Regions from separate parts of the Photobacterium sagamiensis genome, predicted to be linked through region 2. Evidence: riboswitches for the same ligand, from Rfam matches in the RefSeq annotation. Region 2 holds a riboswitch; the other holds the start of a gene.

Region 1 (16,618 bases), on a different contig from region 2:
TGACCACGGTCATTAAATACGCGAACCAGATCGCCGTCTTTAATGCCTTTAGCGGCAGCATCTTTTGGGTTGATGTAAATTGGCTCACGACCTTTAACCGCGTAGGTTGCACGGTATTCTTCAGATTCACACATCTGTGAGTGCAAGCGCTTGTCCGGGTGACAAGACTGCATCCAGAATGGGTGTTTCTTCGAGCCCGGACCACCGTGAGAACGTTCGTTCTTCTCAAACCACATTGGGTGCCCCTGGCACTCTTTGTAACCAAAGCGGTCGATCTTACGGCTGAAGATTTCGATAAAGCCGGATGGGGTACCTAATGCGTTAATTTCCGGATCTTCGCGGAAGTCAGCATGACGAACCCACGGTTTACCTTCACCAAAATCAAGTACACCTTTTTCCCAGAACTCATCGAATTCAGGCATATCAAATTTGCCTTTGTTCGCATTACGACAGTCTGAGTACAGTGAGCGTACCCATTCCATCTCATCCATACCACGGGTGTACTCTTTGTGGCGACCGAAACGGCGGGACAGTTCTGTGAAGATATCAAAGTCAGTTTTTGACTGATACAGAGGATCAACCAGTTTGTGCATCGCAAGCAAACCGCGGCCGCTGTATGAACCGTAAATATCGATATCATTTCGTTCAAACTGGGTACAGGCTGGCAGAACAATATCAGAGAAACGGCAAGTTGCTGTCCAGGCAAAATCAACCGTCACAACCGTCTGCAGCTTCTGGAAAGCCTGCTTCATACGGTTACGGTCCTGGTGGTGATGCCATGGGTTGTTGCCGCTGATCACCATCATTTTGTAATCTGGCAGCTTCACTTTTGAGCCGTTGTATTTAATCTCTTTGCCTGGTTCAAGCAAACAGTCGATCCAGCGTGCAACAGGGATAGTACGGCTGTAGCCGTTGAAGTCGTCGTTATCCCACTTCGGCTTCTGGCCCTGGTCAACGTTACGCGGGAAGCCGCCAGGCGCTGCAAAGCCAGTCGACGGAACGCCGATTGAACTGTAGTGGTGACCATAAGAGACACCGCCACCAGGCAGACCAATCTGGCCAACCATTGCAGCGATAACAGCACCCATCCAATATGGCTGTTCACCATGCTGCTGACGTTGAATAGACCAGCCAAACAGGATCTGAGTACGATCAGAAACCAGCATTCGGGCAAAGTCACGGATTTCATCAGCCGTTACGCCACAGATCTCTGCTGCCCACTCAGGGGTTTTCTCAATCTTATCTTTGCTCTCACCAGTCAGGTAAGGGACAAAATCATCAAAGCCTAAGCAATAAGTTTTTACGAATTTTTTATCGTAAAGATCTTCAGTGTACAGCGTATGCGCAACGGCCAGCATGAATGCTACGTCAGTCTGCGGGTTGATGAACATGTGCTCGTTACCTAAGTAACGTTGCGTCTTGTTCTTAACCGGATCGACAGACAGTACGTTGATTTCGCCTTTCGTTACTTTTTCTTTCAGTTGCTCAAGGTAAGCAAATGACTCGTGGGTTTCACAGTTCCAGCCAACCTGCAGGTTTTTAACGGGATCTGTTGCCCATAGTACGATGTTCTTACTGTGATCCAGAATTTCAGACCAAGAGGTACCTTGTGCATAAACCTCTGTTGAACCTAAGACATACGGCAGTACGGTTTGGCCGGCACCGGTAGAGTAATCACCGACTTTAGTGATGAAGTTACCGTGCATACCTACAGCGCGCTGCATGTGGCTGGTACAGCTGTGAAACTGACCTGTTTGGCGCCAGCCCGTTTGGCCTGCGTGAAGTGCCCATGGACCGTAATCTTTCTGAACGCGCTCAAGCTCGCGGTAGAACAGATCTAATGCTTCATCCCAGGTAACGCGGATAAAACGGTTGTTACCGCGGGTTTCACCGCTGTACTTATGCTTCTTCAGCCAGTCAAGGCGCACCATCGGGTAACGAACACGCGACGGGCTGTAAATGATCCCTTTAATGCCATCGAGCATCTCGGTAGGGTATTTATCCATCTCCAGCGGTTTGATTTCCTGAACCTTACCCGCATAGATGTGGGCACGGAATGCGCCCCAGTGTGAACCTGATACTTTCCAGGTTCCGGTTGTTTCAGCGGCAATTGCTTTTGACGAAGCTAACAGGCTAGGGCCAATGACAGATACGGCGCTTGTTGTTGCAATGCCTTTAAGAAAACTTCTTCTGCTAACAGACATACTCTTATTACTCCATCAATCGCTTAGTGTTTAGCTTCAGAAAAATCTGATGAGTGTTTTTGCAGGTACTTCAGTACCAGCGCTTTGCTGTCGGTGTCGAAGTTCACAAAGGCCATCATACCGTTGAACATACCTGGCCAGGTGTTAGCATCGAAGTGATCTTCAGCTGGCTGAGTGTGACACACTGAACAGTTGGTCTGATAAGACTGCTTCGCTTGTTCCCAGACAGGCTGAACATCAGCAAGCAGCGCTTCTTTCTTCATCCACAGCTTGGTATTAATACGCTGCCAAGGAAGACCGGTCAGTTCATCTTCTTTGATTTCAAACTTCTCGATCAGGGCATCGTTTTGTGCCGTTTCTTTGAGTAAAGAGCCGACAGGGATGTTCATACCGAAGTCTTCCTGGATCACACGGCCAAAGCCTTTCACTTTACGCCAGCCTGCGACTTCTACCAAAATAGCATCACCGGCTTCATCAACCACTTTGACACTCGATGCAGGGTTCAGCAAACCAGCTTCAGTTGCCATGGCTTTGTCTTCATACATCGGAAGGTGACGAACGCTGACGTAGTCCTGGCCTTTTTCGTACTTGGTACTTGACGCTAGCTGCTCAAGTTGAGCGATCATGCCGCCAGTGCTGTCCATGTTATGAGGAAGGTTATGGGCGATACCCTTGTGGCAATCCAGGCAGCTTTGATCACGTTCAGCCGCTTGTTTCATCTGGATACGGGCCGTTGGTTTCATCTTCTCGAAATTCATGCTGTCGTAGTCATGACAGTTTTTACATTCAAGAGATTTGTTGGCAGAAAAGCGATCCCATTCGTGTTGTGCAAGCGTAATTCGTTTTTCTTCAAACTTTTCACGAGTGTCAATGACACCAAATACTTGGGCGAAAACTTCTTTACTTGCCTGCATTTTACGGGCGATTTTTGCAGTCCAGTCATGGGGGACGTGACAGTCAGGACAAGTTGCACGAACACCAGAATTATTTTTCCAGTGAACCGTTTCTTGCAGTTCCTGATACACGTTGTTTTCCATGCTATGACAGCTAATACAAAACTCTTCGGTATTTGTTGCTTCTAACGCGGTATTAAATCCTCCCCAGAAGATAACACCGGCGATGAAGCCGCCTAAGGTTAGTACACCCAGGCTAATGTGTAGACTTGGGCGAGATACTGATACCCAGACTTTGTTTATAAATGATTTCATGACCTGTTCTCTCTAAAATTATTTCAGTAAATCCAACGTGGTTTTTTGATTAACCATGACCAGGAGGACCTAAGAGAAAGATCTGCATCATCCAGACAATAAAACCGTACCCGCCCACAGCCATTACGCTGAGGATTGGGAAGAGGAAAACGGTTATGAAAAGAAAGGATTGCCACTCCCTTGAGCGCTTTTCCCCGCTTTCTTGATTCGTAACACTACTCATAATACCACCTGCTATTTTTATTTATGTCTAAATAGAATCTTTAAGTTGTTTTGTATTTAACAAATCTATCTATAAAGAGATCATAGAATAGTCATTCAGTGGTATTCAATTAGTACTTAAGTATTAAACCTTATATTTGCTAAGTTTTTGACCCCATACAAATATATGAATGAGTTACTATTTAGTATTAATAGCTAGCGATCTAATAAATAAAAATAAGGGCAAATATGAAGAAATGTATAAATAAGCGATTGTTAGGTTGGAGTTAAATTTGATCTAAGATTGTAATGTTTCCGTGTCAATATAACCTCGATTAATAATGCAATGATATTAAGTGCGCAGATTTAGTGCGTTAATGTGCATATTGGTAGTGAATAAGGTTTGTTGTAAAGGTTTCTCGTTGCGGAAGGATAAGATAATTACCAAATATATAATTGTGTTTATTGTTAGTCGTGTAGTGAAGCTTATTGAGTTATCCGGATTCAGTTATTTGAGTGATAAAAAAGGCCGAGTATCGGCCTTTTTTATAATAGAGAACAAGTTTAATCAGACGATAAACTTATTCATGATGCTATCTTGTTCCCGTACAGTATTAATTTGGGTTTCCATCGCATCGTTGCTGCTACCTGCAGCGTCAGCAACTTGCACCGAAAGATCTTTAATCTTAATTGTATTACTGTTTATCTCTTCGGCAACAAGGCTTTGTTCTTCAGCGGCAGAGGCGATTTGCATATTCATATCACTAATCTGCTGGATCGCAATACGGATACGCTCCAGTGCTTCGTCAGCTTCATGCGCTTTGATCACTGTACTACTTGCTGTTTCTTTACTTTGTCCCATCACCGTCACGGCAGAACTTGCCCCTGATTGCAGTTGCTCGATCATCTGGCGAATTTCTGTGGTCGATTGCTGAGTACGCTGAGCCAGGGTACGAACTTCATCGGCAACCACAGCGAAGCCTCGACCAGAATCACCTGCACGTGCTGCTTCAATGGCCGCATTAAGCGCAAGCAGGTTGGTTTGGTCGGCAATCTCGTTAATCACTTTTAAGATGGTTTCAATATTACTTGTGGCATGTTCAAGCTGTTTAACCACATCGACAGCCTGGTCGATTTGAACGGACAGGTCAGAAATCGCGGTTGAGGTGTGCGAAACAATATTGCTGCCATCGATCACTGCGCTATCCGCTTCTTGTGCGGCAGCAGCTGCACCTTGCGCATTGCCTGCTACATCAGAAGATGTCGAGGCCATCTCATTCATCGCGGTCGCCAGCTGTTCTAACTCTTCCAGTTGTATCGACATGGCTTCAGCGGAATGTTTGGCACCAGCAGCCGTTTGCTCGGTACCTTTCATTATATCCTGGCTGAGACCTTTGGTTTGAATGATCAGGTTTTGGAGTTTTTCAGTGAAGGCATTGAACCCTCGCGCTAATTCAGCAAACTCTTCATCAGTATTGGTCTCAAGACGTTGGGTCAGGTCGCCCTGGCCGGAAGCCACATCCTGAATAGCGGCGTTAAGTGCTTGAAGAGGGCGCATTAACACTTTGATCAGTAGCAACAGTGCAATGATACCCAGTACTAGCGCGATCAGTGAATACACAATGGAATTGGTTTTTAGCTCATCAACAGCGGCATAAGCGATGCTCTTATCAAGCACAACGCCAATAAACCAGCTCTGTCCTTCAATTTTGGCAAAAGAGACATCAATCAGAGCCCCGTCTAGTTCAGTGGTTTGGATAGAATTTGAAATAGAGATCCCGCTTAAGAATGCAGACATTGGCTGGCCGTTCATTTTGGTATCAGGATGAGCAATGACAGTGCCGTTATCTGAGACTAAAAATAGGTAACCAGCATCAAATAGCGATACCTTGTTCACTGTTTCAGCCATGCCCGCCAGGCTGACGTCAAAAAAGATGGCGCCTTTGAACTGACTTGCTTGCATGATCGGCGTCGCGATTGATACTAAAATCTCGTTAGTAACAGAGTCTGCATAGGGGGCAGTAATGATAAGATCCCGGGCATTTTTGGTATCTTTATACCAAGGGCGACTTCTTGGATCCCATGATGCACCCGGGTTCCAATTCGGATCATTACTGGTATAAGAACCATCACTTTCAAAGCCGAACCCTGTCAGCAAAAAGGTATTTTTAATCGTGGGTTGGCTGATCACCGATTCGATGTTATTAAGTGACAAATCCTCTTCGACCATGCTGGCGGCATAACGGGCAAGCGCCTTTCGACTGTTTAATTCTGAGTTAACGGTATTGCTAATTCCAGACACTATTTCATCAACACTTTTCGTCACAAGCGTTTCAATTTCCCCTTTGATATTAAAATATTGATTGGCAGACAGTAATGACAGTGCAACTAGTAGAATAGATGAGGAGGTCGCTACAACTTTATGGCTAAATTTCATTAGGTTATTCCCTTAACGCATGTAAAAGCATCTTTTTATGTGTTACCGATCATTTTATCGGCATGTGGGATGATTCCTGAAGGGAAGTATTGAAAATATGTGAGCATGGCATGACTTTATTGTATAAGTGTTTGTTGTGTAATAGCTTGTAAAAGTGTGAAAACATCCATTTTAAGCGGATGTGCGACATGGTGCTTATGTGTTGTGTAATAAAAAAAGCAGATCAGTTAAGATCTGCTTTTAAGAGCGTATTTTTAGCTATTATGTTTAGTTTTTGGGATGGCTCTGTTTGACAAACTCAGGCGCGATCATGTGGCGCCAGATCAGAATCATCATAATCACACCAGAACCACTGAAAAGTATCAAGCTCATCGCACCTGACTGGGCAATCCCTTCCAGGAACGAAGCCCCGGCCCATCCGAGGCCGAATAATATTAAAAGAACGCCAGTGATCATGCCGGTCCAGACATACCACTTAAGCGACACTTTGACCGAAAGCCATGCCAGCGCAATTACACTCAACGTGAACAGCACGCCCATAAAAAACCATTGCATTAGTTCCATTGTGATCCTCCGTTAACTCTTATTCGATGTGCCGATATTATTTTTCAGGCTAATATTGGTTCGCATCCCTTCGCCCGTCTTCCAGAACTTCTCAACTCTTTCCGGATCGTTGGTATGTCCGTAACCAAACGCGGGATGTGCTTGTGCCATTGCGGAATGGAGAAATTTAGGCATATACGGGTTGATTGCCATAATAAACCAGTGGTGCCAGAAATCGGGTTCGTTAAAGGTACAACTCGCAATACACGCTGCACACCCACTGCCATTCTCTACCCAGAAGTTGTAGCACTTCTTAGCATCGCTGTAGAACTTCTTAATGCCGTGATGGTTGTTCCACGTATAACCCGGCTCGTCACTAAACTCGTAAGAGGGTTCAAAACCGTAACCGCCGTTTTTAGCAGAAGGTAATGGAAGCGCTTTACTTGGGCATGCCTCTGCACATTTACCGCAACTGAGGCAGAATTCAGTGATCCCCCAGCTACGAGGTTGATCATATTCTACAAACTCAAAGTCGGTATAAACTTTCATGATACGAACACGCGGGCCTAGCCCAGGAGTGATCAATGCGCCGTTTCTTCCGCCTTCACCGAGGCCTGCCATAATTGCATATGGCACACTGCTGCCAAGATCATTACCTGCCGCGACGGCCTGGTAACCGAGCCCTTTGAGGAACTTCGCCATTTGCGTTGCTTTAACGCTCATTTGCGAATACCCATCAGATGCGGTGGCATCTGCAGTCCAGGCAGGAGCGGTGGCCATACAGTCATAGTCCATTGATGCGAGCATAACAATGACGGTTTTGGGCTCGAAAGGAAAATCGTTCTCCCAGGAAAGTTCTGTATCCGTTTTGATATCGTACAGTGGATCATAATCCCAGCGCTTATCACGTTTGGCTATGCCGCATTTAACTGCGCCAAATACGCGGGCTGCACTTCGAAGTGCATCACTGGCCTGCTTTTTAGTCGCAAACTGAAACTGTTCTTTCTCAACGTCTGATTGATCCCAACTGTGAAATGGGGTGTTGGGTTGTAAATTGGCAGATAGGCGATTGCCCGATAAATTCAGTGGCTCCCAGCCTGCTTTTTGCAGTGCACGATCTAATTGGGTATAACCGGGTCTGCTGTTATCCCAAGGCTTACTGTACATATCCTTGAAGCCGGTCAGGAAATTCAATTCTTTATTTTGCAAGCGGTTGTAATCAGCATTACGTTCCGGGTGTTTGTCGTTCAGCGCTTTGCTGGACACAAAAGTCAGAACCGTGTCACGTTGATCTTTCGGTTTAAATATAGTTTCGTCAATTTCCGGGTAGTTTTCTGTTATTTTACCTTGCAGGGATTGCCGGCCTGCACCATAAGCCAATGAACCACCAAGTAGTGCCACACCACCACCGACAGCCGCACGTTTGAACAGCTTTCTGCGATTCGGATCTTCGAGTGTATCATTCAAGTCCGGTGCTGAAGTTTTACCTTTTGATTCTTCAAGGTCTTGTGCTTCACTGCCTTGTTTTTTATCTAATTCACTCATCGTTTCATAGCCTCTATAAATGAATCTAGTGTCATATGATATTTTAGGTCATCATATTCAACTTAACTTTGTGTTGGGTGGAAAATAGGTATTTATGCTTTTTTTTCAAAAAAAAGACTCAGTTATTTCTCTGCAGGCTTCAATTAATCCCATTGGTAGCCGTTCATAACCTCCTCTAATAAGATAAATACCTAAGTCCTGAATATTTCGCAGTTTTAATAACGGGTTTATCCCATTTGTTCAGTCGAACACCTGACTTTAGTTGGAATGTTTTCAGCTCAATACCCTCAGAAAGCGTATTGAATGAAGGCACCAAATGAACCAGGATTTTTTAAGAGGATCCCTTCGCCTTTCATAAGCAGATATTCCACACCTACATCGAAGCCATCCGTTACCCGATAGGTGATAGAGTGACTCATCTTGTATGACGTTTTCCTCAGGTTTTCAGCGGATAAATCATAAATAGGAAGAAATGAGGGGCCAGGGTAGGCTTCCTGCGTAACTTCCGTAAATTTCTTGTCCCAGGCATATTCACCAATAAAGTGATATGCCCAGTTTTTATTGAACTTATAGTCAGTTTTCAGGCCCAGAACATAGCCGTTATCGCCCTCAAAAAGCTGATGACCACCTGATGTGACATCGGTATAACGTTTTGCCAAATATCCTTTCAGAAGCTGACCATTGAGGATCGGAGCGCCCAAACCAATACCATAGCGAATGTGTGATTCATGACGGCCGTTGACAAAATATTGATGGGCATAGTTGCCATAGAGCTTTAACACTTGCCATGGTGTGTTGATATAGATGCTGCTGCGAAAAAGTTGGCCATCCCTGTTGGCGCCATCCTTAAGCCCGCTGCCGTAGCGGAGATCGACACTTCCCCAGGTAAATTGATTATCAGTAAAAATGCTGTAAATAAAGGTATCGTCAATCAACTCCGTTTCAGTCACTTCTCCTGTTTCTGGATGGGTAAAGCTCATCGCAGGTTCATCCAGATCTGCACTATTGGTCGGAATAAAATAGCCGCCTCTTATCTCGACGACTGTACCTTTGTAGCCGACAAGGTTGTCTCCGTCTTTATCAAATTCAAACCCTGCAGCATTTCCTGCCAGGGCGAAACTTGAAATGAGCGCAACGACTCCTGTTGTTATTGAGGGGGGAGGGATGGTTCTGTTTTTGGTGTTTTTCAAATAGCTAATCATATTGGTAATTTCTAATAATTATGTAATTGGAGGTTTGGTTGTATTACAAACACTTAAAGCAAACGCCCTAAGATATAAGGAATTGTATATATTCCAACTCTTATCGTTTTATTGTTGTTCTTGTTGTTTTTTAGAGATCATAAAGAGAATCTTTGTGAATTACTATGAAATAAATATAGTCGTAATAATAAGCTTTCACTTTTTGTGATGTACCCTATTTTATTTATAACAAGACTGTTATGTATCTATTCATATAAAGGTTTTTAAATTCTGACTCATGTCAGGATTGTTATATACCTATTCATATATTCACTAGAAATTCAGGTTTGAACGGTTAAAATAGTACCCAGAACTTGGATTGTTGAATGAAGATGTTTCACTGAATAATAGAAGAAACCAAAAGTTAAATTATTAGATACCTCGTTGCATTTGAAAGTGATTGATACGTAAAACATATGATAATGGTTTCTTTACTGTAGTTCTTAGAAATAATGAAGGCCCATAAAAAGTGAAGCATAATTTATTATAGTTAATTGGTTTAACTGAATAACAATAAATGCCTTCGACATTTATTAATACTGTTAGATATATTTTAATAGGTGATTGGTTTTTTGACGGGATTGTATTGCAGGTTGCAATATTAATCATTATCGCCTGTACCGATTAATTAAGTTTGTTATTCCAGTTAAGTGTTATTGATTTGAATCAAGAATCAATCTTATTGATAGTGCTTAAATAATAGGGCTTCAACGATAGTGCCTTAACGGCTAAGAGGGAATCAGGTTAAAAACCTGGACTGTACCCGCAACTGTGAGCGATGAGCATTACCTAAAACCACTGATTATTTCGGGAAGGAGGGTAATGTGTTTTATTCGCAAGTCAGGAAACCTGCTATCAAAATACGCTTTAGATACTGGGCGGGTTTACTCAGTGATGAAGGGTCGATAATATGCATTTTATTGCTATCAACCGTTCTCTTACTCCTATATCTAGCGCACAATTTAATTAACTAATTATGTGTATCAGGTATGAAACGAAACATTATTCTTCTTTCTTTAATATTCTCGGCGACTCTCACTTCCTTCGCGGCACAAGCCCATTTCTTGACGTTATTTCCTGAGCAGCAAGTTGTCGATGTCGGTGACAACAGGGCGCTCCACTTTCCGGTTTACTTCACCCACCCTATGTCGATGGGACCGACAATGGATATTGTCAGGCCAGAGGTGGTTGGTTATGTGCTCAATAATAAAAAAACTGACTTAACGACTAAGTTAACCCAGGAAAAATACGGCAACTCAACGGGTTGGGCGCTGTCATTCCCCTTACGTCGTCCCGGCACCTATACATTTTATGCCAACCAAAAGCCTTACATTGATGAAACTGAAAATGTGGCGATATCGCAGTTTGCCAAAGTGGTGGTCGATGCATTTGCAGCAGGAGGTGACTGGCAACCTCAGCTAAATACCCCGGTTGAAATTATGCCACTGACTCGTCCTTATGCATTGTGGACCAACAGCGTTTTTACCGGTCGCGTATTGGTTAATAACGAACCGGCAGCAGACGTTGGCGTTGAAGTTGAGTACTACAACAAACAGGGCATGCAAGTGCCAAGTGATGCGTATTTAACACAGCAGGTTGTTACCAACTCATTAGGTGAATTTTCAATCGCTTTGCCAAAGCAGGGCTGGTGGGGAATGGCGGCACTGGTAGAAGATGAGCAGCCAATCACCGTTGATGGTAAAGAGTATCCTCACGAACGTGCCGGTGTGATGTGGGTACAAGTTCAAGACATTAACTAGGAGTATGAAATGCATATTGTTGATGGCGTGCTGGCTACCCCTGTTTTAACCGTAGGGATTATTACTACGGTGATTGGTACGGCGTGGGGTTTGCGCAGTTTATCGGATGAAAAACTGCCACAGGCAGCGGTACTTGCAGCTTGTTTTTTTGTGGCATCGCTGATCCATATTCCGCTTGGCCCTTCGAGTGTCCACCTGATTTTTAATGGTTTGATTGGTTTATTGCTTGGATGGGCTGCGTTTCCGGTTGTGCTGATCGGCTTGATTTTCCAGGCGGTCTTTTTTGGCTTCGGCGGCATTGTTGTGCTTGGTATCAATTGCCTCAATATCGCGCTGCCGGCCATTATTGTTGGTCTTATTTTAAAACCCTGGCTGCGCCGTTTGCCTGCGGTGGCCGTTGGTTTTGTTGCCGGTTTTGGTGCAGTACTACTGACCGCTCTGTTTGTGGCATTGTCGCTTGCCCTGTCTGGTGATGGTTTTATTACCAGTGCCAAGCTGGTGATGTTTGGACATTTGCCTGTTGCCTTAATGGAAGGTGTTGTTTCTGCTTTCGCTTATAAGTTGCTATGTAAGGTTCGTCCTACTGCCGCAATATCTTCTTCTCTGTGATGTAAAAGGAAACCATCATGGCTAATTTTTATAAAGTCTGCCGCTCGATTACGCATTCTTTTGGTTTGATTATATTGAGCTTGGGTCTGATCGCGGTGTGCTCTGGTAATGCGTATGCCCACCGAATGAAAGTATTTGCCTGGGTTGATGGCAAGGCGATAGAAGGAGAAGTTTATTTTTCTGGAGGCCAAGGAGCCGCTGGCTCGACGATTGAGTTGGTGGCGGATCAAGCAATTGTTGCAACCACACAGAGTAATGAAGAGGGACAGTTCCGCTTTGAGGTAATGGCTGCACGCGATTACTTGGTTCGAGCCGATGCAGGGCAAGGGCATGTTACAACCTATAGCGTTTCAGCAACAGAATTTACCCCTGAAGATGTGGCCGTGACAGCGATGGTGGCTACGGGAACTGAGGCATCAGTGCAACCCGCAGCAAGCTCGCTTACCCCCGCCCAGTTAGAGCAGGCGATTGCCAGAGCGATTCGTCCGCTGCGTGAAGAACTCGATCAGTACGAATCGAAGGTCAGAGTACACGATATTCTGGGAGGAATGGGTTATATCTTTGGTTTGTTCGGGCTGTTTGTTCTCTTCCGGTCGCGCCGCAAATGCTAGATGCATTGCTTGCGACAACGGTGATACCAGCGCATCCGGTAAACATCGCGCCAAGGTTGCGTTTATTGCTGGCACTGGCGATCGCCTGTGCGGTGGTATTCAGTGAGTATTGGCTTCCCTTGCTGGGTTATGGGCTGCTGGCCATTCATCTATGGCAACGTAGCGCTATTACTATGATCGCGGGATTGAAACGCCTTGCTGCGGTTGATGGTTTCATTGTGCTAACCGTCATCCTGCTTCCATTTACTGAGCCGGGAGAGGTCGCGTTTACTGTTGGTGGTGTTGTTGCGAGTCATGCAGGGATCACGCTAGCTGCGATGATTCTGCTCAAAGCAAACATTATCGTCATTGTATTAATGGCGCAGTGTGCCGGGTTGAATGCGCTGACCTTGAGTCGTGCGCTTGCCGAGCTGAAAATGCCGCATAAGTTGGTGTTGATGATGCAATTAAGCATTCGTTACATCAGCGTGATGCAACAGGAATTTACGCGTTTGCGTTGTGCGATGAAAGCGCGCGGTTTCTGTCCCAATAACTCACTGCATACATGGCGCAGTTACGGCTACCTGTTTGGCATGATGCTGGTGCGGGCAATGGATCGTGCTGATCGGATCTGGCTGGCAATGAAGTGTCGTGGCTTCAATGGCCGTTTCCCGACCGAACACACCGCGGCATTGTCCGGAGATGATAAACGGTTTATTGGCGGCTATTTGATTGTGGTCGCGATTATTTTCCACCTGACGATTGTTGCAAATTGGCTGGCAATCACTATCGGTGTACAGGAGTGGTTATGACTGAATTAATTGCGTTGGATCAGGTGAGTTATTCTCGCCCCAACGGGCAGTGTTGTGCCGATCAGCTTGATTTCACTCTCTCAGCCGGTGAGCGTGTCGCAATAACCGGGAGCAACGGATGCGGCAAAAGTACCTTGTTGTTACTGATGATGGGGCTGCTTCCTGCGGAGCGTGGTGATGTTCGGCTGTTTGGTGACAGTTGTTATAAAGGCAATCGTCTTAACGAAACGATGTTTCGACGGCACCGTTCCCGTATTGGTCTGGTCTTTCAGGATCCTGATGATCAGTTGTTTTGTCCGACCGTGATTGATGATGTCAGTTTTGGCCCGTTGAACCAAGGCCTCAGCGCCTGTAAAGCGCGAAAAAAAGCGATGGCCACGCTCAATCAGCTTGGTATCAGCGATCTGGCTGAACGTGTCAGCTACCAGCTATCCGGAGGGCAGAAACGTTTAGTGGCACTAGCCACCGTTTTAGCCATGGATCCTGAGGTACTGATCCTTGATGAACCGACCAATGATTTGGATCAGGCGAACCAAATACGTCTGGTTGAGATCCTGCAGCAGTGCCAATTGCCCCTGATTTTGATCAGTCATGACGCCCGGCTTCGCGCGCAGTTAGTTCAGCGTGAGTATTGTCTTCAGGATGGGAAACTGACGCTAGTGCCAACTCTCGCTGAGTGTTCAAAAAACGTCAATCAATCAGCAGAAATGCTGGGGGAGGGCGCGTGATCACTCAAGTTAAGCGATCAAAACACCGAGGTGAACTGCGTTCTGGTTTTACAACGGGGGCTTGCGCAGCCGCTGCCAGCCGTGCAGCGGTGCACTGCTTATTGACCGCAGAACTGATCGACCAAGTGACAATTACCCTGCCTAACAAAGAGCAGACAAGTTTTCAGCTATGCCGACTTGAGCGTACACCTGAAGGCGTGTTGGCAAGTGTGATCAAAGATGGCGGTGATGATCCCGATTGCACGCACGGTATCGAAATTCAATGTATGGCGTTATGGCATTCTGAGCCGGGCATTCATCTCGATGGTGGCGTAGGCGTTGCAAAAGTCACGCTTCCGGGGCTAGAACTGCCTGTCGGTATGGCGGCAATTAACCCGGTACCGCGTAAAAATATCCATGATATGGCAATGGCCGAATGGCTGGCGTGTAAGCCAGAGCAACATCTTCAGCCGGGACTGAAACTGGAAATTCGAGCTCCGGAAGGAGAGGAATGCGCCAAACAGACCATTAGTGAACGACTTGGGCTGATTGGCGGTATTTCGATTCTTGGTACCCGCGGCACCGTAAAACCTTATTCAACCTCTGCTTTTTCTGCTTCGGTCCGCCAGTCGGTTCAGGTTGCCAGTGCCAATCAGCTTAATCATGTGGTGCTTACGACGGGAAGCCGCTCAGAGCGTTCAGCAATGGAAATGTTGCCCCATCTTAATTCGATGGCGTTTATTCAGGCCGGTGATTTTGTCGGGGTGGGATTACGCGCCGCCAAGCGTTACCACGTCGAGAAAGTGACGGTGGTTGCGATGATCGGCAAGCTGGGGAAAATGGTTGCGGGCCATATGATGACTCATGTGTCCGGCCATGCCATTAATTTCTCTCAACTAGCTGAGATTGCTGCGCAGCACGGTGCTGATGAGACCTTGTGCGAGCAGATAGCCAACGCCAATACGGGGCGTCATGTGCTCAACCTTGTCAGCGAGTACTTCCCTGATCGCAACCATCACACCTTTAATAAGTATTTGCAGGATCTGTGCTGCCATGCCGCCGGGCATGCCACTGATTATGTGGCAGACAAGGTCATGATTGAATTTCGTTTAATCGACTTTGACGGCAGCCTGCTAGCTCAATATCCGTCTTAGCTCAAACACTGTGTGAGCTCCCAACTTATCGAGTGAGCCAAGTGCCCTATAAATTAGAACAAGGACTGCGCAATGAAAGAGATGCAGCAAATGACCCAGCAAGGCCGCCAAATTGAAGAAGGCTCTTTTGACATCATTGATCGTGAAATCGAGCAGATCCATGGCGGCCATAGCCTTACCCCGGCTCAGTGGGCGGTGGTACGCCGTGCAATACATACCACGGGTGATTTTGAGTTCGCAGAATTATTCCGCTTTAGTGATGATGCCACAACGGCAGGTATCGAAGCCCTGAAAGCGGGCGCACCGATCATTACCGATGTCACCATGATAACAAGTGGTTTGAGCCAACAGCGGTTATCCGTTTATGGCAATCGGGCGCATTGCTTTATCAGCGATCCTGAGGTGATTGAGATTGCCAAAAGAGAGGGAGAAACCCGTGCAATCTGGGCTATGCGCCATGCTCGCGATCAGGGGCTATTAGATGGTGCGATTGTCGGTGTGGGTAATGCCCCGACGGCGCTCTACGAAGTGCTACGAATGGTTGCTGAAAACGAGGCTAAGCCAGCGCTGATTGTAGGTATTCCGGTTGGTTTTGTGAAAGCAGAAGAGTCCAAGCAGGATTTGACTGAACAAAATACCATACCCTATATCGCCAGCCTTGGTCGAAAAGGTGGCAGTCCGCTGGTGGTCTCTACTATTCATGCCTTGCTCACGGAGTCGGTATGAAAGCGGCCATTACCATTGTTGGTGTGCCAGAAGATGGTTGCGCCAGTTTAACCAGCCGTGCGGTGAATGCTGTTGCTCAAGCTCGGGTACTTGCCGGACATCCTCGACTATTACGCTGGTTTCCTCAATTTAAAGGCTGCTTGCTGGATATGAGCGAAGGTTTCAGACCTTGGCTTAATCAGATCATTGATGAGAGCGAAGAGGGTGATGTGGTGATACTCGCTTCTGGTGATCCGCTGTTCTATGGCATCGGCAGTACCTTGATAAAACATCTTGATCGACGTGAGTTGTGCTTTATTCCATCACCATCCTCCATGCAATTGGCTTTTGCTCGTTTGGCATTGCCATGGCAGGACGCGCGTTGCCTGTCATTGCACGGTCGAGGCATTACCGGGTTGGTTTGTCAGTTGCAGCATGGCGATCTTTTTGCGTTGCTGACAGACAGTAAAAATACCCCACCGGCTATTGCCCGGCATTTATTGCATTACGGAGAAACCTCCTGGCAATTAAGTGTCTGCGAGCAGCTTGGCTCACCGGAAGAGCGCATCAGGCAATACACTGTTGCTGAACTGGCCGAATTGGCCGGAGATGCTTTTGACCCGCTAAATGTGGTTATTGCTAAACGTACGGCCCGTCAGTTCTGGGGTGAATTCGGACAGTTTGCCGATGATGAAGCGTTTGAAAAGCGAATGCCGCAGCGGGGATTAATAACCAAACAACCGATCCGCCACTTAGCCCTGGCGGAAATGAAACTTCGTCCTGCCGCAACCGTGTGGGATATCGGTACTGGCTCGGGCTCTATCGCGATCGAAGCGGCTAAGCAGTGCTGGCAAGGTCAGGTGTTCACGATGGAATGCAATGAAGCTTGTTATCCGGCCATC
Region 2 (16,618 bases):
TTCCGCTGTTAGGTGATATTCCGATATTGGGCCATCTGTTTAAGTCAACTAATACCACGACCACCAAAAGAAATCTGATGATATTTATTAAGCCGACGATTATCCGCGACGGTGTGACGGCTGATGGTATCACTCAGCGTAAATATAATTACATTCGTGCCGAACAGCTTTACAAGGCCGATCAGGGGCTGAAATTAATGCCCGATACCATGCCACCGGTCTTGCCTAAATTCGGTGATAATATTGAGCTGCCGGCTGAAGTGCGCGCCTTTGTTGCCCAGTTGGAGGATCTGTAATGGCTGCGGTTAACATGGAAGGCGACGTGCTCACCTTGTTCCGCTTGCCCTTTTCATTTGCCCGGCGTCACCGTGTGGTACTGGAAGCCGGCGAGCAAGGCTTGATACTGTTTTACAGTGGTCAGCTATCTGCGGTGGTGTTAGCGGAAGTGCGCCGTGTTGCCAGCGGAAGTTTTACCCCGGTTGAGCTGGCGGAGAAAGCGTTTGAGCTGAAATTAACCGAGGCTTATCAGCGGGATTCATCTGAAGCCCGTCAGCTGATGGAAGATTTGGGTTCAGACAATGATGATTTCTTCTCGCTGGCCGAAGAGTTGCCGGAAACCGAAGACTTGCTGGAATCAGAAGATGATGCACCGATCATTAAATTGATCAATGCCATGCTGGCTGAGGCTATCAAAGAAGCGGCTTCTGATATCCATATCGAAACCTTTGAAAAAATGCTGTCGATCCGTTTCCGGGTTGATGGTGTATTGAGGGAAGTGTTGCAGCCGAGCCGTAAGCTGGCCCCCTTGCTGGTATCGCGTATTAAGGTGATGGCCCGTCTTGACATTGCTGAAAAGCGTGTGCCGCAAGATGGTCGTATCTCACTGCGTATCGGTGGCCGGGCGGTGGATGTCCGTGTCTCAACCATGCCGTCGTCACACGGCGAGCGTGTGGTACTGCGTTTGCTCGATAAAAATGCAACCCGCCTTGATTTGCATAGTCTGGGGATGACAGCTGAGAACCATAAAACCTTCCGTCATATTATTCAGCGTCCACACGGTATTATCCTGGTTACCGGTCCGACCGGTTCCGGTAAATCCACCACCCTGTATGCGGGTTTGCAAGAGCTGAATAGTCAGGAAAGTAATATCTTAACGGTTGAGGATCCGATCGAGTTTGATATCAATGGTATTGGTCAGACTCAGGTTAACGCCAAAGTCGATATGACCTTCGCCAGAGGTTTGCGTGCTATTTTGCGTCAGGATCCGGATGTCGTGATGGTCGGTGAAATTCGAGATTTGGAAACGGCTTCTATAGCGGTTCAGGCCTCACTGACCGGGCACATGGTAATGTCGACCTTGCACACCAATACCGCGATCGGTGCGATCACCCGTTTACGCGATATGGGGATTGAACCTTTTCTTGTATCTTCTTCTTTGCTTGGGGTGTTGGCTCAGCGTCTGGTGCGTACCTTATGCACTGAATGTCGTCAGCCCTATGAAGCTGATGCCGAGCAGAAAAAGCTGTTCCAGCTGGGTGAGAATGATCCACTCACTTTATACCGTGCAGTGGGTTGTGAGCATTGCAATAACAAAGGCTATCGTGGCCGTACCGGTATTCATGAACTGTTATTGATCGATGACACAGTGCAGGAGCTGATCCACGCTGAAGCGGGTGAGCAGGCGATTGAAAAAGTCATTCGACAATACACGCCAAGTATCCGTGATGACGGCTTGCTCAAGGTCGAAAAAGGTATCACTACCCTTGAAGAAGTGATGCGAGTGACCAAGGAGGGCTAATGGCAGCATTCGAATACAAAGCGCTTGATGCTAAAGGTCGCCAGAAAAAGGGCGTACTGGAAGGGGATAATGCCCGTCAGGTACGTCAGCAACTGCGCGAACAAGGTTTCGTACCGGTAGAAGTGGTACAAACTCAGGGCCGAGAGAAAAAGCAGGCCGGTACCGGTTTTCAGTTTCGTCGTGGTATTAGCGCGAATGAACTGTCATTGATCACCCGTCAGCTGGCGACGCTTGTTCAGGCTGGCATGCCTCTGGAAGAATGTATAAAAGCCGTCGCAGAGCAAAGTGAAAAGCCGCGGCTGAAAAATATGTTGCTGGCGGTGCGTTCTCGGGTGGTTGAAGGATATACCCTGTCAGACAGCATGGCGGAGTATTCCCATGTGTTTGATCAGCTATTTCGTGCCATGGTGGCGGCGGGTGAAAAATCAGGTCACTTAGAGACCGTGCTCAATCGCCTGGCGGATTATACTGAAAACCGCCAGCAGATGCGCAGCAAGCTACAGCAGGCGATGATCTATCCGACCATGCTGACTCTGGTGGCTGTTTTGGTGGTGGCGTTTTTGCTGGCAACTGTGGTGCCTAAGATTGTTGATCAGTTTGTCCAGATGGGGCAGCAATTACCAATGGTTACCGAAATCCTGCTGGCAGCCAGTAACTTTGTGCAGAATTGGGGCATAGTGATCGTGATAGTCATTGTTTCGATTATCGCACTGATTAAAAGCGCGCTGAAAAAGCCTGACTTTAGAATGAGATGGGATCGCTGGGTATTACGGATACCGGTGATTGGTAAAGTGGCCCGCGGGCTGAATACCTCACGTTTTGCCCGTACCCTGTCAATTTGTACTTCCAGTGCCATTCCGTTACTGGATGGGATGAAAGTTGCCTCTGATGTAATGACCAATACCTGGGTCAATAAGCAAATTTTAGAAGCGGCAGATAAAGTGCGTGAAGGCTCGAGTCTTCGTGTCTCTTTAGATAAAACCAAACTGTTCCCGCCAATGATGCTGCACATGATCGCCAGTGGTGAACGCAGCGGTGAGTTGGAGCAGATGTTAACCCGAGCGGCTGATAATCAGGATCGGGATTTTGAATCTCAGGTCAATATGGCGCTGGGTATTTTTGAACCACTATTGATTGTATTTATGGCAGGCATTGTCATGTTTATCGTGATTGCCACCTTAATGCCGATCATTGCCTTAAATGACATGGTAGGCATGTAGTTTTTCCTTTGGAGGTTTTTTCAATGCAACGCAAACAACGCGGCTTTACGCTGCTAGAAGTCATGGTCGTTATTGTTATCTTAGGTGTGTTGGCGAGCTTAGTCGTGCCAAACCTGTTGAGAAACAAAGAAAAAGCCGATCAGCAAAAAGTCGTCACTGACATCAGTGCACTAGAGCAGTCTCTGGATATGTATAAGCTGGATAACAGCGTTTACCCGTCAACTGATCAGGGGTTGGATGCACTGGTGTCGAAGCCATCATCAACGCCTGAACCTCGTAATTATCCTAACGGTGGTTACATCAAACGTCTGCCTAAAGACCCTTGGGGTTATGAATATAACTATGTCATACCCGGAGAGCATGGTGCGATAGATATCTTCAGCCTGGGGGCCGATGGCCAAGAAGGCGGTGAGGATGTTAATACCGATATTGGTAACTGGAACATGCTGGACTTCTAAGTCCAGGATTAAATAACCATGAATAAACGTGCAGCGGGTTTTACTTTAATTGAGATTTTGTTGGTACTGGTGCTGCTGGCAACCAGTGCTGTGGCCGTTATTATGACACTGCCGGAAAGCAAAGAAGACAAGGTAAAAGAAGAGGCTGCACGTTTTCATCACCTGGTTCAGTTACTGGGTGAAGATGCCCTGCTCAATGGCGTTGATTACGGGATCCGTATTGAGCGCCATAGTTATCAGTTTCTTGAGCTAACCAGTAAAGACTGGCAGCCGATCGCCCAGTCCCGTTTTTTCACTGACGTTGAAGTCGGCGACGATATCGACTTGAGAGTCGAAATGGGTGGCTATTCCTGGCAAGACAAAGATCGTCTATTCAAACCAGGCTCTCTGTTCGATGAAGACTTGTTTGCTGAACAAACTGATAAAGACAAGATTAAACCGCCGCAAATTGTGGTGATGGCCAGTGGTGAATACACCCCGTTTACCCTGGCATTTGAAGTGGATGGTGTAAACCAGTTCTGGCGTATCCAGGCTGATGAATTGGGACAGCTCTTTTTACTCCGCCCTAGTGACGAGCTAAAAACAGGGAAAACACGATGAAGCGTAATCGCGGGATGACCCTGTTAGAAGTGCTGGTGGCTTTGGCGGTGTTTGCCACGGCGGCGCTCAGTGTTATGAAAGCGGTAAGTCAGCATTTAAACACTCTGGGCTACTTAGAGCAGAAAACCTTTGCCGTTATGGTGGCAGATAACGAGTTGGCGAAGATCCGCCTGTCGGGACAGATCCCTGCTTCTGAGAAGCGCGGCAAGTCTGAGCTGGCCGGACGCGAATGGTACTGGAGCATTAAAAATACTAAAACGGCAGACGGTTTTTTAAGAGCGCTGGATGCCACGGTGGCAACGGATGCTGAGAGGAAACAAACGGTGGTCACGGTCAGAACTTATGTTGCGAATTAATAGCCGCCGTCCCTTGAACCGACGTACTGGTACGCAGCAAGGGGGCTTTACCTTATTAGAAGTCTTGGTGGCCATTGCGGTATTCGCCATGCTGAGCTTGTCGGCCTATCAGGTACTGAGCGGGGTACAACTGAGTGATCAGCTGTCTCGTGAACATAATGAACGACTGAAGTCGATTCAACGAGCCATGGTTATGATGGATAACGATTTCCGTCAGATCGTGGCGCGCAGGGTGCGCAATCAGGGTGAAGAACCTTCAGAGAAGCTGTTGCTGTCAGGTGAGTACCTGCTTGATTCAGAAAGCCAGGGCATCATATTTACTCGTGCCGGCTGGCAGAACCCGCAGCAGATGTTTCCGCGGGGTGAAAATGTCCGGGTTGGTTATCGGATCATAGAAGACAGACTGGAGCGGATGTGGTTCCGCTACCCTGATACGGTGGTGGGTACAGAGCCTTTAATACGCGAAACCTTAGCGGATGTTACCCAGCTCTCTTTCCGTTATTACAGCGAAAAAAAATGGGTCGATGAGTGGTCGAAAGACGCCGCGTTACCTGAAGGCATTATGGTCAAAATGACCCTGGCTGATTTTGGCGACATTGAGCGCGTTTACCTGTTACCGGTATCAGGGCTCAGTACGGTTGGGCAGGAGGACAACAGTTAATGAAACAACAAAAAGGCGTTGCGCTGATCGTTGTCTTGTTGCTATTAGCCTTGATGACTCTGCTCGCTGTACAAATGACCGAACGATTACATATTAACTTCTACCGGGTTGAGAACCAGGTGCTGAATCAGCAGGCTTACTGGTATGCCCAGGGAATGGAAGAGCTGGCAAAGGTGGCGATTAAGCAAGGTATCGATGACAGTGATACCGTTAACCTGAGCCAGGCATGGGCAACCAAAGGGCAACGTTACCCTTTAGATAACGGTGAAGCGATTGGCGACATTGTTGATCGCCAGGCCTGTTTTAACCTCAATGCATTAAGTGGTGTAAAACCAGAAGCGGATCGAACCAAGAAGCCGTTTTTAGTGAGCTATCTGCAATCACTGCTGGAAGAGGTTGGCGTCGAGAGCTATGAGGCTGAAGTCGTTGCAGATTCCAGCTGGGAATTCGTCGATCCGGATGATGTCGTACAGTCGTCGTTTGGTGCTGAAGACAGCACTTATGAAGGTTTTCTCCCGCCTTATTTACCCCCGAATGACTGGCTGGCAGATGTCAGTGAGTTTCGCGCCATAAATGGTGTCACCGGCCAGATTTACAATAAAGCCAAGCACCTGCTTTGTGCACTGCCAAGCGCAGATATGGTGCTGAACGTGAATACCATTGATGAGAAGCAGGCCGCCCTGCTAGTGGGTTTATTTACCCCGGCGTTATCATTATCAGATGCCGAGACGTTAATTGCTGCTCGTCCCTATGATGGCTGGCAAAGTGTTGATGATTTTAAGAACGAGCCGACGATCAGCCGGATTGATGCCGCAACCATAAAGCGTGCTGAAAGTCACTTGGCGGTGAGCAGCAATTATTTTCAATTAGATACAGAAGTATTGGTCGATCGAGCCAGGCTTAGGTTAGTTGCATTACTTAAACGTGATGCTCAAGAAGAGGTGACAGTGATTCGTCGCCGTTATGGAGGGATCAGTGAGCGAATTTCTGACAATAAGGCTAAGTAGCCGGCGTGAACAGCCGGTGCAATGGCTGGTCTGGTCGCCACAGCAAAACGAAGTCATTGCATCAGGCCAGTTGGCCGATATGACGCAATTGAATGAATTGGCTGAGTATGCGGCGCAGCGTCCGGTTATTGCGCTTGTTCCTGCCAGTGAGCTGCTGTTAACTCAGGTTGTTATTCCTGCCGGCAGCGGGCGTCAGTTGGCAGCAGTTTTACCCTACCTGTTAGAAGAAGAGCTGGCACAGGATGTTGATTCACTGCATGTGCATCTGATAAAGCGTCAAGGTGATATTGCCAATGTCGCTATTATCGAACACAAAAAAATTGAGCAATGGCTGAGTGAGTTAGCCCAGGCGGGCATGGAAGTGAAAAAGCTGGTGCCAGACTGTTTGTGTCTGCCACTATACGGTGATGGTTATAGTGCTGCTGAACTTGAGCGGCAATGGTTGGTCCGTCAGTCTGAAGCTGAGGGTATTTGTGCGGAGCCGTCATGGCTGGCTAGCTGGTTGCTGGCACAAAAAGCGCCGATTGCTACCGATGTCGTTGAGAGCGAAGAGCAAGAGACTGAGGAAGAGGCAGGAGCTGAAGAAGCAGACGGTTCCCCGGTATTAACCATTCATCACTTTACGCCGGCACCAGAGAATATGCCGGGTAAATGGCAACCTGAACCCCCTGAGCTGGTCATGCAGTTGCTCGCAGAAGGTGCTGAAAGCAGTAAAGTTAACCTGTTGTCCGGGCCATATAAACCACAATCGGCATGGCGAAAACATCTGAAACCATGGCGTAAGGTGGCGATTGCTGCGGGATTGGTATTGACGACTGTCGTCGTTGAACACTTTGTGTCAGTGCAAAGGCTGGAACTGCAGGCGCAGGCTTATCGGGCTGAAAGCGAGCGTATTTTCCGTCAGGTGTTACCTGAATTTAAACGTATTCCTTCACAAAGTTACCTTAAAAACCAGATGAACAGTGCGATCGCCCGTCTTGGTGGCGGTGGCAGTGATCAGGGGTTACTACCGTGGCTGCTGCAACTTAAACCGGTGCTGAGTAAGGTGCCGCAAATGACGATTCTGAATATGAAGTATGATCAGAATCGTGGTGAATTACGTCTTCAGGCAAGTGCCGCAGAATTTCAGCATTTCGAGCAACTGCGCACCTTACTGGCGAAGGAATTTGAGGTGGAGCAAGGCCAGTTGAATAAAGAAGGAAATCAGGTTAATGGTGCCGTGGTATTAAGGAGAAAATCATGAACGCGTGGTGGAAAGCCTTAAGTCTGCGCGAGCAACGTCTGGTGTTGGGTGGTGCCGGTGCATTAGTTCTTGCGGTTATTTACTGGGGATTGTGGCAGCCATTGGCGAACCGGGCAGAAATGGCACAAACACGTATTCAGGCTGAGCGTCAGTTACTTAGCTGGGTGGAAGGAAAAGCCGAGCAGATAGTCCGCCTGAAAGGTGCATCCGGCTCGGCAGTGGCAGTTAGCAATAAAGGTCTTAACCAGGTTGTTAATGAAACCACTAACCGTTTCCGTATTGAGCTTATTCGTATGCAGCCTCGCAGCGAGGCAGTACAAGTGTGGGTTAAACCTTTATCATTTAATACATTAGTCAACTGGCTCTCTTTTTTACGCGAAGAGCATGGTATCGAAGCGCAGTTTCTGGATGTTTCTAAAACAGATGCAAATGGTATGGTCGAAGTGAACCGCCTACAGCTTGGGCGAGGATAAACGTGAAGTTTAAATTAGCATTAGGTACCACCTTTGGTGCCGTCTTAATCGGTAGCTTAATTGCCCATGTTCCGGCCAGCTGGTTATGGCAGCAGATGCCGCCAGTTAAAGGATTAATGGTTGCGGGGATCAGTGGTACGCCCTGGCAGGGAGTGGCATCACAAGTCAGATGGCAAGAGCAGAATCTGGGGCGAGTGCAGTGGGACATGAGCCTGGCTGCTCTGCTGACAGGTAAAGCTTCATTTGCCGTGCGTTTCGGGAAGGGCAGCGATCTGGCGTTCGATGGTCGGGGGACGGTGGGTTACGGCACATCCGGTGCATTTGCGGAAAATTTACTGGTATCGGTACCGGCTCAGAATATCCTGAAATATGCTCGTGCACCTATTCCGGCAACGGTGACAGGTAATCTTGAACTGACCGTTCGTGATTATCAGTATCAGGCTCCTTATTGTTCCGCGTTAGATGGCTCACTGGCGTGGACATCCGCCAATATTCGTTCTCCCCTGGGCGAGATCAATCCCGGCCCTGTTATTGCGGATCTGGGCTGCGAACAAGGTCAACTGACAGCGCAGGCAAGCCAATCTTCAGCAGATATATCCAGCGACTGGCAAGCATCGTTAGCGGTCAACCAGAGCTACAGCTTAAATGGCTGGTTTAAGCCCGGCGCTGAATTTCCGCCTCAATTAGGCCAGCAATTAAAGTGGTTAGGTAACCCCGATAGTAAAGGACGTTACAAAATAGCCTATAGCGGGCGCTTATAATAATCGTACCGAGATCGGCTGACATTTTAACAAGGTTAAAGGTTTCCAAAGAAATTACTTTATTTCACCCGGCTATTGCCCTTAAATAGCCATACTATGGTGATACAGGAAAACGGCATGGCGGCTGGCAAAAACAAACCCGAAATCTTATCGACCGAAGTTGTGGCCCAATCACAACTGTTTAAAATCGAGTCTCTTGGCTTACGTTTTTCCAATGGCGTTGAACGTACTTATGAGCGGATGAAACCCAGCAATCATCATGCTGTGTTGGTCGTGCCTGTTACTGCTGACGGTGATTTGTTGCTGATCAGAGAATATTCTGCAGGGACTGATCGCTATGAGCTTGGCTTCCCCAAAGGCCTGATCGATGCCGGAGAGAGCGCTGAGCAGGCAGCCAATCGGGAGCTGAAAGAAGAAATTGGCTTTGGTGCGAAACAATTACAGCTTCTTAAGGAAGTGGTCCTGGCTCCTTCTTATTTTTCCAGCCGGATGACCTTGTTCTTAGCACAAGATTTGTATTCGGAGCAGCTGGAAGGTGATGAACCGGAGCCATTAGAAATTGTTCGCTGGCCTGTCAATCAGGGCGAAGAGCTGATCAGCCATCTCGACTTTGCTGAAGCCCGAAGTATCACGGCACTTTTCCTCGCGTTAAAGCAACTTTCAAACTAGGAGCGAGTTATGGAGTTATCGAATCTTTTACCATCGGTGATTGATATTGCTCGTGAGTCTGGGCAAGTGATCCTCGATATTTACCAGTGTGGCCAGTTTGAAAAGGAAATTAAACAAGATAATACGCCTGTGACCAGCGCTGATTTAGCGGCACATAAACTGGTGGTGGCGCGATTAACTGAACTGACTCCTGATATTCCGGTGTTATCAGAAGAAGATGCAGAAGTACCCCTGTCAGAGCGCAGTCAATGGCAGCGTTACTGGCTGGTGGATCCGCTGGATGGCACCCAGGAATTTATTGCTGGTAGCGGTGATTTCGCGACGATCATTGCTTTAGTCGAAGGTAACACGCCAATTATGGGCGTAGTATATGCGCCGGTTTCTGGTGTGGTTTATTATGCTTACCGCAGTCAAGGCGCCTGGAAGATCACCCCCGAAGGTGAAACGGTACGTATCGCGACGCATACGCATGAGTTGCCAACACAATCGATAGCGGTTGCGATCAGCCGTCGCCAGGATGTTCGGACGATTACGGAACGTCTTGATCCTTCATTGAATTATGAGTTGGTCCCATTGGGATCGGCCGCGTTGAAATCGTGCCTGGTAGCAGAAGGCGCGGTAGACTGTTATTTACGCTTAGGCCCAACCGGTGAGTGGGATACTGCGGCGACGCAATGCATTGTTGAAGAAGCGGGCGGGCGTATTCTCAATACGCATCTTGATCCCCTGTCATACAATGAGCGTGACACGCTGGAAAACCCTAATTTTATTGCCTTAGGGGATATATCGCTTCCTTGGGCGACGATTTTGACGCCAGATAATCGCTTGCTGGATGAGAAGTGATTGCTTAGATAAGTGTTAAACCACGATTGAACGAAAACGGAGCCTGCTGGCTCCGTTTTTATTTGGCTAAAACCCAAACCGTCAAAACAAGCGGTTTAATCCATTCAGTGCCGCAACACGGTAGGCTTCAGCCATTGTCGGATAGTTAAAGGTGGTATTGACAAAGTAATCGATCGTATTGCCTTCACCCTTTTGCTCCATGATCGCCTGGCCGATATGGATGATCTCCGCAGCACGTTCGCCAAAGCAGTGGATCCCCAAGATCTCTTTGGTTTCACGATGGAACAGGATCTTCAGGCTTCCCACATCGGTACCGGCGATTTGAGCGCGGGCGAGATGTTTGAACTGCGAACGGCCGACTTCGTAAGGGACTTTTTCTGCCGTCAGCTGTTGCTCGGTTTTACCGACGGAGCTGATTTCCGGGATGGTATAAATGCCGGTCGGAATATGATCGATCAGGCTGCCTTGTGCCTCTCCGGTGGTAATGGCTTGTGCTACAAAACGCCCCTGATCATAGGCCGCACTGGCAAGGCTCGGGTAACCAATCACATCACCTACTGCATAGATATGATCAACCTCGGTGCAGTAGTTTTTATTGACTGCGAGCTGGCCTCGGGAATCTGGGGTCAGACCGACGGTAGCCAGGTTCAGCTTATCGGTATTACCGGTTCGGCCATTGGCATACAGCAGGCAATCAGCACGCATTTTTTTACCTGATTCAAGATGCAGTATGACGCCATCTTCAGTTCCTTCAATTGTCTTGAAGGTCTCTCCATTGCGAATCATCGCACCGCTGTTCCACAAATGGTATGACAGCGAATCGGAAATCTCGTTATCTAAAAACTCCAGCAAGCGATCGCGGGTATTGATCAGATCGACTTTAACCCCTAAGCCACGGAAAATAGAAGCATACTCACTGCCAATGACACCTGCGCCATAAATAATAATATGGCGAGGATCATGCTGGAGCTGCAAGATAGAATCACTATCGTAAATACGCGGGTGATTGAAATTCACACCATCCGGGCGATATGGTCGAGAGCCGGTTGCAATGACGAATTTATCGGCACTGTAAGTCTCAGTACTGCCGTCACGATTTTTGACCCGGACGGTGTGACTATCAATAAAACGGGCCTCACCAAAGATGATGCTGCATTGGTTGCGATCGTAAAACCCTTGGCGCATTCGGGTTTGTTTGTTTATCACAACCTGAGCATGGCCTAAGATTTGACTAAACGTACTATGCAAGCTGGAATTATTTTTGCAATACAGTGGGTTCTGGTTGTATTCAATGATACGGCTGACAGCATGACGTAATGCTTTGGATGGAATTGTGCCCCAGTGGGTGCACCCGCCGCCAACACTTTCTTCCCGCTCGATAATCGCAACATTCAATCCGGCTTTGGTAAGCCCCATGGCCGCCCCTTCTCCACCTGGCCCGCTGCCAATAATGATGGCATCAAAGTGGAGTGATTTTTTATTCTTCGTCATTGGTTGGCCTTTTATTATCATCAGTGCAACATTACCATAGCTACAGTTTAACTTTTTCCCGTGTTTGGTAGAATCAGAGGTACGCGATAGCTAGGTGATGATCACGTTGTTCACTGGAAATTGAGTGAAAATTCGCCACTGGCAAGCTTATTACGCTGTTTCAGGCTTTAATTCTCTGGTGAGTGACTTTGTGAGCCGGTAGTTAAAATTCACAATTACTGCTTTGATTCAGCTTCTATCAGGATTTACTATGCTCTGATGGATATGGAAAATGGCGATTCACGCTGAAGCGATAGATAAAACAGCGTATAGTTGCAAAAAAGATCATAGAGAAGCAGTAGATTCATGGGGATCAGGGCTCAACAAAAAGAAAAAACCCGCCGCTCACTTATCGATGCTGCATTTAGTCAGTTAAGTGCAGATCGCAGTTTTTCCAGCCTCAGCTTACGTGAAGTTGCACGTGAAGCTGGTATTGCACCGACATCTTTTTATCGCCATTTTAAAGATATGGATGAATTAGGGCTGACTATGGTGGATGAAGGTGGTTTGATCCTCCGTCAGCTCATGCGACAGGCGCGACAGCGCATTGCTGAAGAAGGCAGCGTAATTCGTACTTCTGTTGAAACATTTATGGAATTCATTGAAAGCAGCCCGAACGTCTTCAGGTTGTTATTGCGTGAACGTTCCGGTACATCGACGGCGTTTCGTGCCGCAGTTGCCCGTGAGATCCAGCACTTTGTTGCCGAGTTGAGCGAGTATCTGGAAGCCAAAACGGGCGTTACTTATGAAGAGGCCTACATTCAGGCTGAGGCATCAGTGACGCTGGTATTCAGTTCCGGGGCGGATGCGCTGGATCTTGACACTCATGCTCGTGCTGAGCATGCTGAAAGATTGATATTGCAATTAAGAATGATTGCTAAAGGTGCCTATTGGTACCGTAAAGAGCGTGAGCGTCGTGAGCTCAGGCAGAAACTATAACCTTATTGTGTTGGTGGAAGGATATGGACAAGGAACAAGTAAAATCGGAACGTAAGACATTGATTCTTTCTTTGTTAGCGGGCTTATGTGGTAATGCAACGTTAGCCGTATTTACGTCTAGCCATGTGGCATTTTCAGTCTTCCCTATTATCGCATTTGGTATGGCAGTGTACTGCCTGTATCAAGAGTACCTGAGTAAGCCGCTGGCTGAAGGGACACCGGCAATTGCATTCGCCTGTTTTCTGGTAGGTGGATTTGCTTATTCAGCCTTCTTACGTGCTCAACTGCCAGATATGGGGTCAAACTTCCTGCCGCTTATGATTGCCCTGGCTCTGTTGTTCTGGGTGGCTTACAAAATGGGTATTATGAATAAATCAGAGAAGTCAAAGGAAGCATAATTTTCTGATTTCATATAAAAAAGGCGCTATTAAGCGCCTTTTTTGTTGCCTTGATTTACGGCTAAATCAGCTTGTAGGCAAACGCTGCCAGGTATTACTTACGTTCAAGAAATACACCGGCTTCCATATGATGGGTATACGGGAACTGATCGAATAGCGAAAAACGGGTAATACGGTGAGTCTGAGATAAAATATCCAGATTCTCTTTTAATGTATCAGGGTTACATGAGATATACATGATGCGCTCATATCCCTGCACCATACGACAAGTGCCTTCATCCATGCCAGAGCGTGGTGGATCAACAAAAATAGTATTGCAGTTATAGCTTTGCAGATCGACGTTCTGATCTTTTAAGCGGCGGAATTCACGTTTACCTTCCATCGCATCGGTAAAGTCTTCTGCAGACATTCGGATAATTTGTACATTCTCAATATCATTCACGGCGATATTGTACTGCGCTGAATCTACCGATGGTTTGGCAAGCTCTGTTGCCAGAACACGATCGAAATTCTTAGCCAGTGCTAAAGAGAAATTACCGTTACCACAATAGAGTTCCAGCAAATCACCTTCACTGTCCTGAGTACAATCAACCGCCCATTCCAGCATCTTCTGGGCGACTTCGCCATTTGGCTGGGTAAAGCTGTTTTCGACTTGCTTGTAGGTCAGGCTCTGATCAAAGACATTCAGCTTCTCAATCACAAAATCACGATCGATGATGATTTTCATCTTACGGGCGCGGCCAATGATATTCAGGTTAAAGCCTTCATCATTAAGACGCTGTTTCAGTGCTTTTGCTTCTGCTTCCCATGCTTCATCTAACTGGCGGTGATAGAGCAGCGATACCAGAATTTCACCGCTAAGCGTTGAGAGGAAATCCACCTGGAATAGTTTATGACGTAGCGTATGACTTGGCTTCAGTGCTTCAATAAGCAGTGGCATTAAATCGTTGATCAAACGACTTGCTGCAGGGAACTGATCAACACGATATTTTTCACGTGTTTCCTGGTTGAACATGACGTAGTAGAGATCTTCGCCTTCATGCCATACTCGGAACTCTGCGCGCATACGGTAATGCTCGGCAGGAGAGGCGAACACCTCAAGCTCGGGAGTTTCAAAATCTTCAAAGATGTTTTGAATACGCTCTGCTTTTTCATCCAGTTGCTGTTGATAATCAGCGGTGTTAATTGCTGTGGATGCCATTAGTGTGCCTCAAACTGCTCAAAATAAGAGCGCAGATTCTATTGTATTGGTGACCGATGTCCAGTGTTGTCCCTGATAAAAGTGTAGTTGGAACCAATTATTGATCAGCAATCGCAAACAAAAGCTGGACATGAAGCACATTGATAACTAGCATTTGCGGTGCGCTGGTTTGCTAAATATAGCCAGGGAACACGGTGAGATTCCGTGACTGACGCGCAGCGGTAATAGAGAACGAAAGCACACGGACGTAAGTTCCAAACACTGCTTCTTAGCATTGCGCAATGCAATCAACCGGAAGTGGGAAGTTGTGCCTTAGGTGGTTGTTCAACCATGCTCTTAAGTCCGAAGACCGTCCAGCGTATCAAGCAATAATTGCTGAGCAATAAACGCGACTTAAGGTATCCCCAAAATGAAAAAAACGCTTCTAGCAGTGGCATTAGCACCGCTGTGCCTTCAATCTTATGCTTTTGCAGCAGAAACTTCTCCTGATGAAGTCATGGTGGTTACGGCTAACCGCTTTGAACAGCCAGTCAAAAATGTTATCGCCCCAATTTCGATCGTGACTAAAGAAGAGATCGATGCCATTCAGGCGAAATCTCTGGCTGAAGTATTACGTCGTCTTCCTGGTGTGCAAGTTGTTTCGGCTGGTTATGGCCAATCAACAGAAGTCTATGTTCGTGGTACGAGCTCTCGACACTTATTGGTGATGATCAATGGTGTGCGGATTGGCAGTGCCACTCTGGGAAGTGCTGATTTCAGTCAGATCCCGCTAACGGGGATTGAACGTATTGAGTTTATTCGTGGCTCTCGTGCGGCACTGTATGGTTCCGATGCTATCGGCGGTGTTCTGAATATTATTACTGCTTATCAGCCTGGAGAAACAGTGGCTGAACTGACTGTTGGTGGTGGTAGCGATGGTTATTACCAGGCAGGAGGTTCTGTTGCTGGGGGAATTGGTGATTCTGGCTGGGGGAAAGTGGCACTGAAAAGTGAAGGTGGAGATGGTTTCTCTGCTCGAAAAGAACCGTTTGAGCAAGATGATGATGGTTTTGAGAATAAGAACATTGTCGCCGAGATTGGGACGCATGTTGGCAATAACTGGAAGCTAAGCCTGCAAGGTTATTATCATGATGGTGATAGTGACTATGACAGTAATGATTTCTCCGGCAATATCATTCCGAACTCACAAACAGAGAATTCACTTTATAATGTTGCGGCTAAAGCGGGTTACTCAAAATCTGACTTGATCAGTGAGTTAACGATTGCGCAGAATCAGGATGAGGCACGTGACTATAGCGATATCAGCGACGGCGATACGATCAAAACAGATCGTACAGTTATTAACTGGCAAAACCATTATCAGTTAAATAACGCAGTTGAGTTCGGCGGCGGTGTTGAGTGGTATCGAGACTCTGTTTCGAGTACCGGTACAAACTATGCTGAGGACGAACGTGATAACGTTGCGCTTTACCTGACCTCGATTTACCGGGTCAATGATTGGCAGGTTGAAGGTAGTGTGCGTACCGATGATAACGATAGTTATGGTACCAATAATACCTGGCAACTCGCAGCGGCTTATAACATCACGTCAGAATTGCAGTTATCTGCTAACGCAGGAACCGGTTTTAAAGCGCCAACATTTAATGATCTCTACTGGCCTGGTGCCGGTAACCCGGACTTAGAGCCTGAAGAGTCAAAGAACTATGAAGTTTCTCTAACTGGCGCTCATCAGATTTTGGATTGGCGGGCAACAGCTTATCAGTCAGATATTGATAAGTTAATTGCATGGGCACCTGAAGATGCAAGTGATCCATTTAGTAACTGGATCCCAATGAATGTGAATGAAGCTGAAATTAAAGGGCTTGAATTAACGGCAGGTTTTGCCACAGGTCTGCTGTACCATGATCTGAGCTACGACTACCTGGATACTGAAGACAAAAAGACAAACAAACAGTTGGCGCGTCGTTCAGAACACAGCGCCAAATGGAATGTTTCCTATCTGGCGGAACAGTGGCAGCTCGATGTCAGTGCCTTGTATAAAGGTAAGAGCTATGACGATGTAGCAAATACGAAAGAGCTTGATGCTTATACTCTAGTAGATGTCGCGGCGAGTTATTTTGTTACTGATAACCTGGCTGTTCGTGGACGAATTGCGAACCTGTTTGATGAAGATTATGTAGCAAAAGATACTTACAATGTTCAGGAGCGTAGCTACTACGCCACAATGACATACCAGTTCTAATCAACTAAGAGAAGGCCACCATCAGGTGGCTTTCTTTATTGAGGCGTTATGAATCCAATCAAAGTTATTGTCAGCTGGTCTTCCGGCAAAGACTCCACGTTAACCCTCATAAAACTGCTCAATGACCCAGCCTACGAGGTGGTTGGTTTATATACCACTTATCTTGAAGATGAAGTGCCTTTCCAGGCAACACCGATTGAGGTGGTTAAGCAGCAAGCC

Evidence for each region. Region 2 has a riboswitch for cobalamin ahead of L4D76_RS14310 (TonB-dependent receptor domain-containing protein). Riboswitches for the same ligand answer to the same signal wherever they lie in the genome.
Region 1: linked by a shared signal. The riboswitch ahead of L4D76_RS21145 (DUF4198 domain-containing protein) and the one ahead of L4D76_RS14310 (TonB-dependent receptor domain-containing protein) in region 2 are both predicted to bind cobalamin.

The regions. Positions count from the first base shown of each region.
Region 1 is NZ_JAKJSP010000048.1:33,285-49,902, reverse strand. It holds gene torA (trimethylamine-N-oxide reductase TorA) at 1-2,204, opposite strand, end outside; gene torC (pentaheme c-type cytochrome TorC) at 2,228-3,412, opposite strand; gene torE (trimethylamine N-oxide reductase system protein TorE) at 3,462-3,635, opposite strand; gene L4D76_RS21165 (methyl-accepting chemotaxis protein) at 4,182-6,050, opposite strand; gene L4D76_RS21160 (hypothetical protein) at 6,318-6,614, opposite strand; gene L4D76_RS21155 (reductive dehalogenase) at 6,627-8,138, opposite strand; gene L4D76_RS21150 (nucleoside-specific channel-forming Tsx family protein) at 8,426-9,340, opposite strand; cobalamin riboswitch at 10,077-10,250, shown strand; gene L4D76_RS21145 (DUF4198 domain-containing protein) at 10,369-11,139, shown strand; gene cbiM (cobalt transporter CbiM) at 11,149-11,748, shown strand; gene L4D76_RS21135 (carboxypeptidase-like regulatory domain-containing protein) at 11,766-12,359, shown strand; gene L4D76_RS21130 (energy-coupling factor transporter transmembrane component T family protein) at 12,353-13,150, shown strand; gene L4D76_RS21125 (energy-coupling factor ABC transporter ATP-binding protein) at 13,147-13,878, shown strand; gene L4D76_RS21120 (cobalt-precorrin-5B (C(1))-methyltransferase) at 13,875-15,011, shown strand; gene L4D76_RS21115 (precorrin-8X methylmutase) at 15,084-15,737, shown strand; gene cbiE (precorrin-6y C5,15-methyltransferase (decarboxylating) subunit CbiE) at 15,734-16,618, shown strand, end outside.
Region 2 is NZ_JAKJSP010000027.1:86,140-102,757, forward strand. It holds gene gspD (type II secretion system secretin GspD) at 1-296, shown strand, start outside; gene gspE (type II secretion system ATPase GspE) at 296-1,798, shown strand; gene gspF (type II secretion system inner membrane protein GspF) at 1,798-3,018, shown strand; gene gspG (type II secretion system major pseudopilin GspG) at 3,042-3,476, shown strand; gene gspH (type II secretion system minor pseudopilin GspH) at 3,495-4,076, shown strand; gene gspI (type II secretion system minor pseudopilin GspI) at 4,073-4,432, shown strand; gene gspJ (type II secretion system minor pseudopilin GspJ) at 4,419-5,093, shown strand; gene gspK (type II secretion system minor pseudopilin GspK) at 5,093-6,100, shown strand; gene gspL (type II secretion system protein GspL) at 6,069-7,343, shown strand; gene L4D76_RS14270 (type II secretion system protein M) at 7,340-7,816, shown strand; gene L4D76_RS14275 (type II secretion system protein N) at 7,819-8,577, shown strand; gene nudE (ADP compounds hydrolase NudE) at 8,695-9,246, shown strand; gene cysQ (3'(2'),5'-bisphosphate nucleotidase CysQ) at 9,256-10,089, shown strand; gene sthA (Si-specific NAD(P)(+) transhydrogenase) at 10,171-11,580, opposite strand; gene fabR (HTH-type transcriptional repressor FabR) at 11,926-12,558, shown strand; gene L4D76_RS14300 (YijD family membrane protein) at 12,582-12,956, shown strand; gene trmA (tRNA (uridine(54)-C5)-methyltransferase TrmA) at 13,051-14,157, opposite strand; cobalamin riboswitch at 14,306-14,529, shown strand; gene L4D76_RS14310 (TonB-dependent receptor domain-containing protein) at 14,567-16,399, shown strand; gene L4D76_RS14315 (Dph6-related ATP pyrophosphatase) at 16,448-16,618, shown strand, end outside.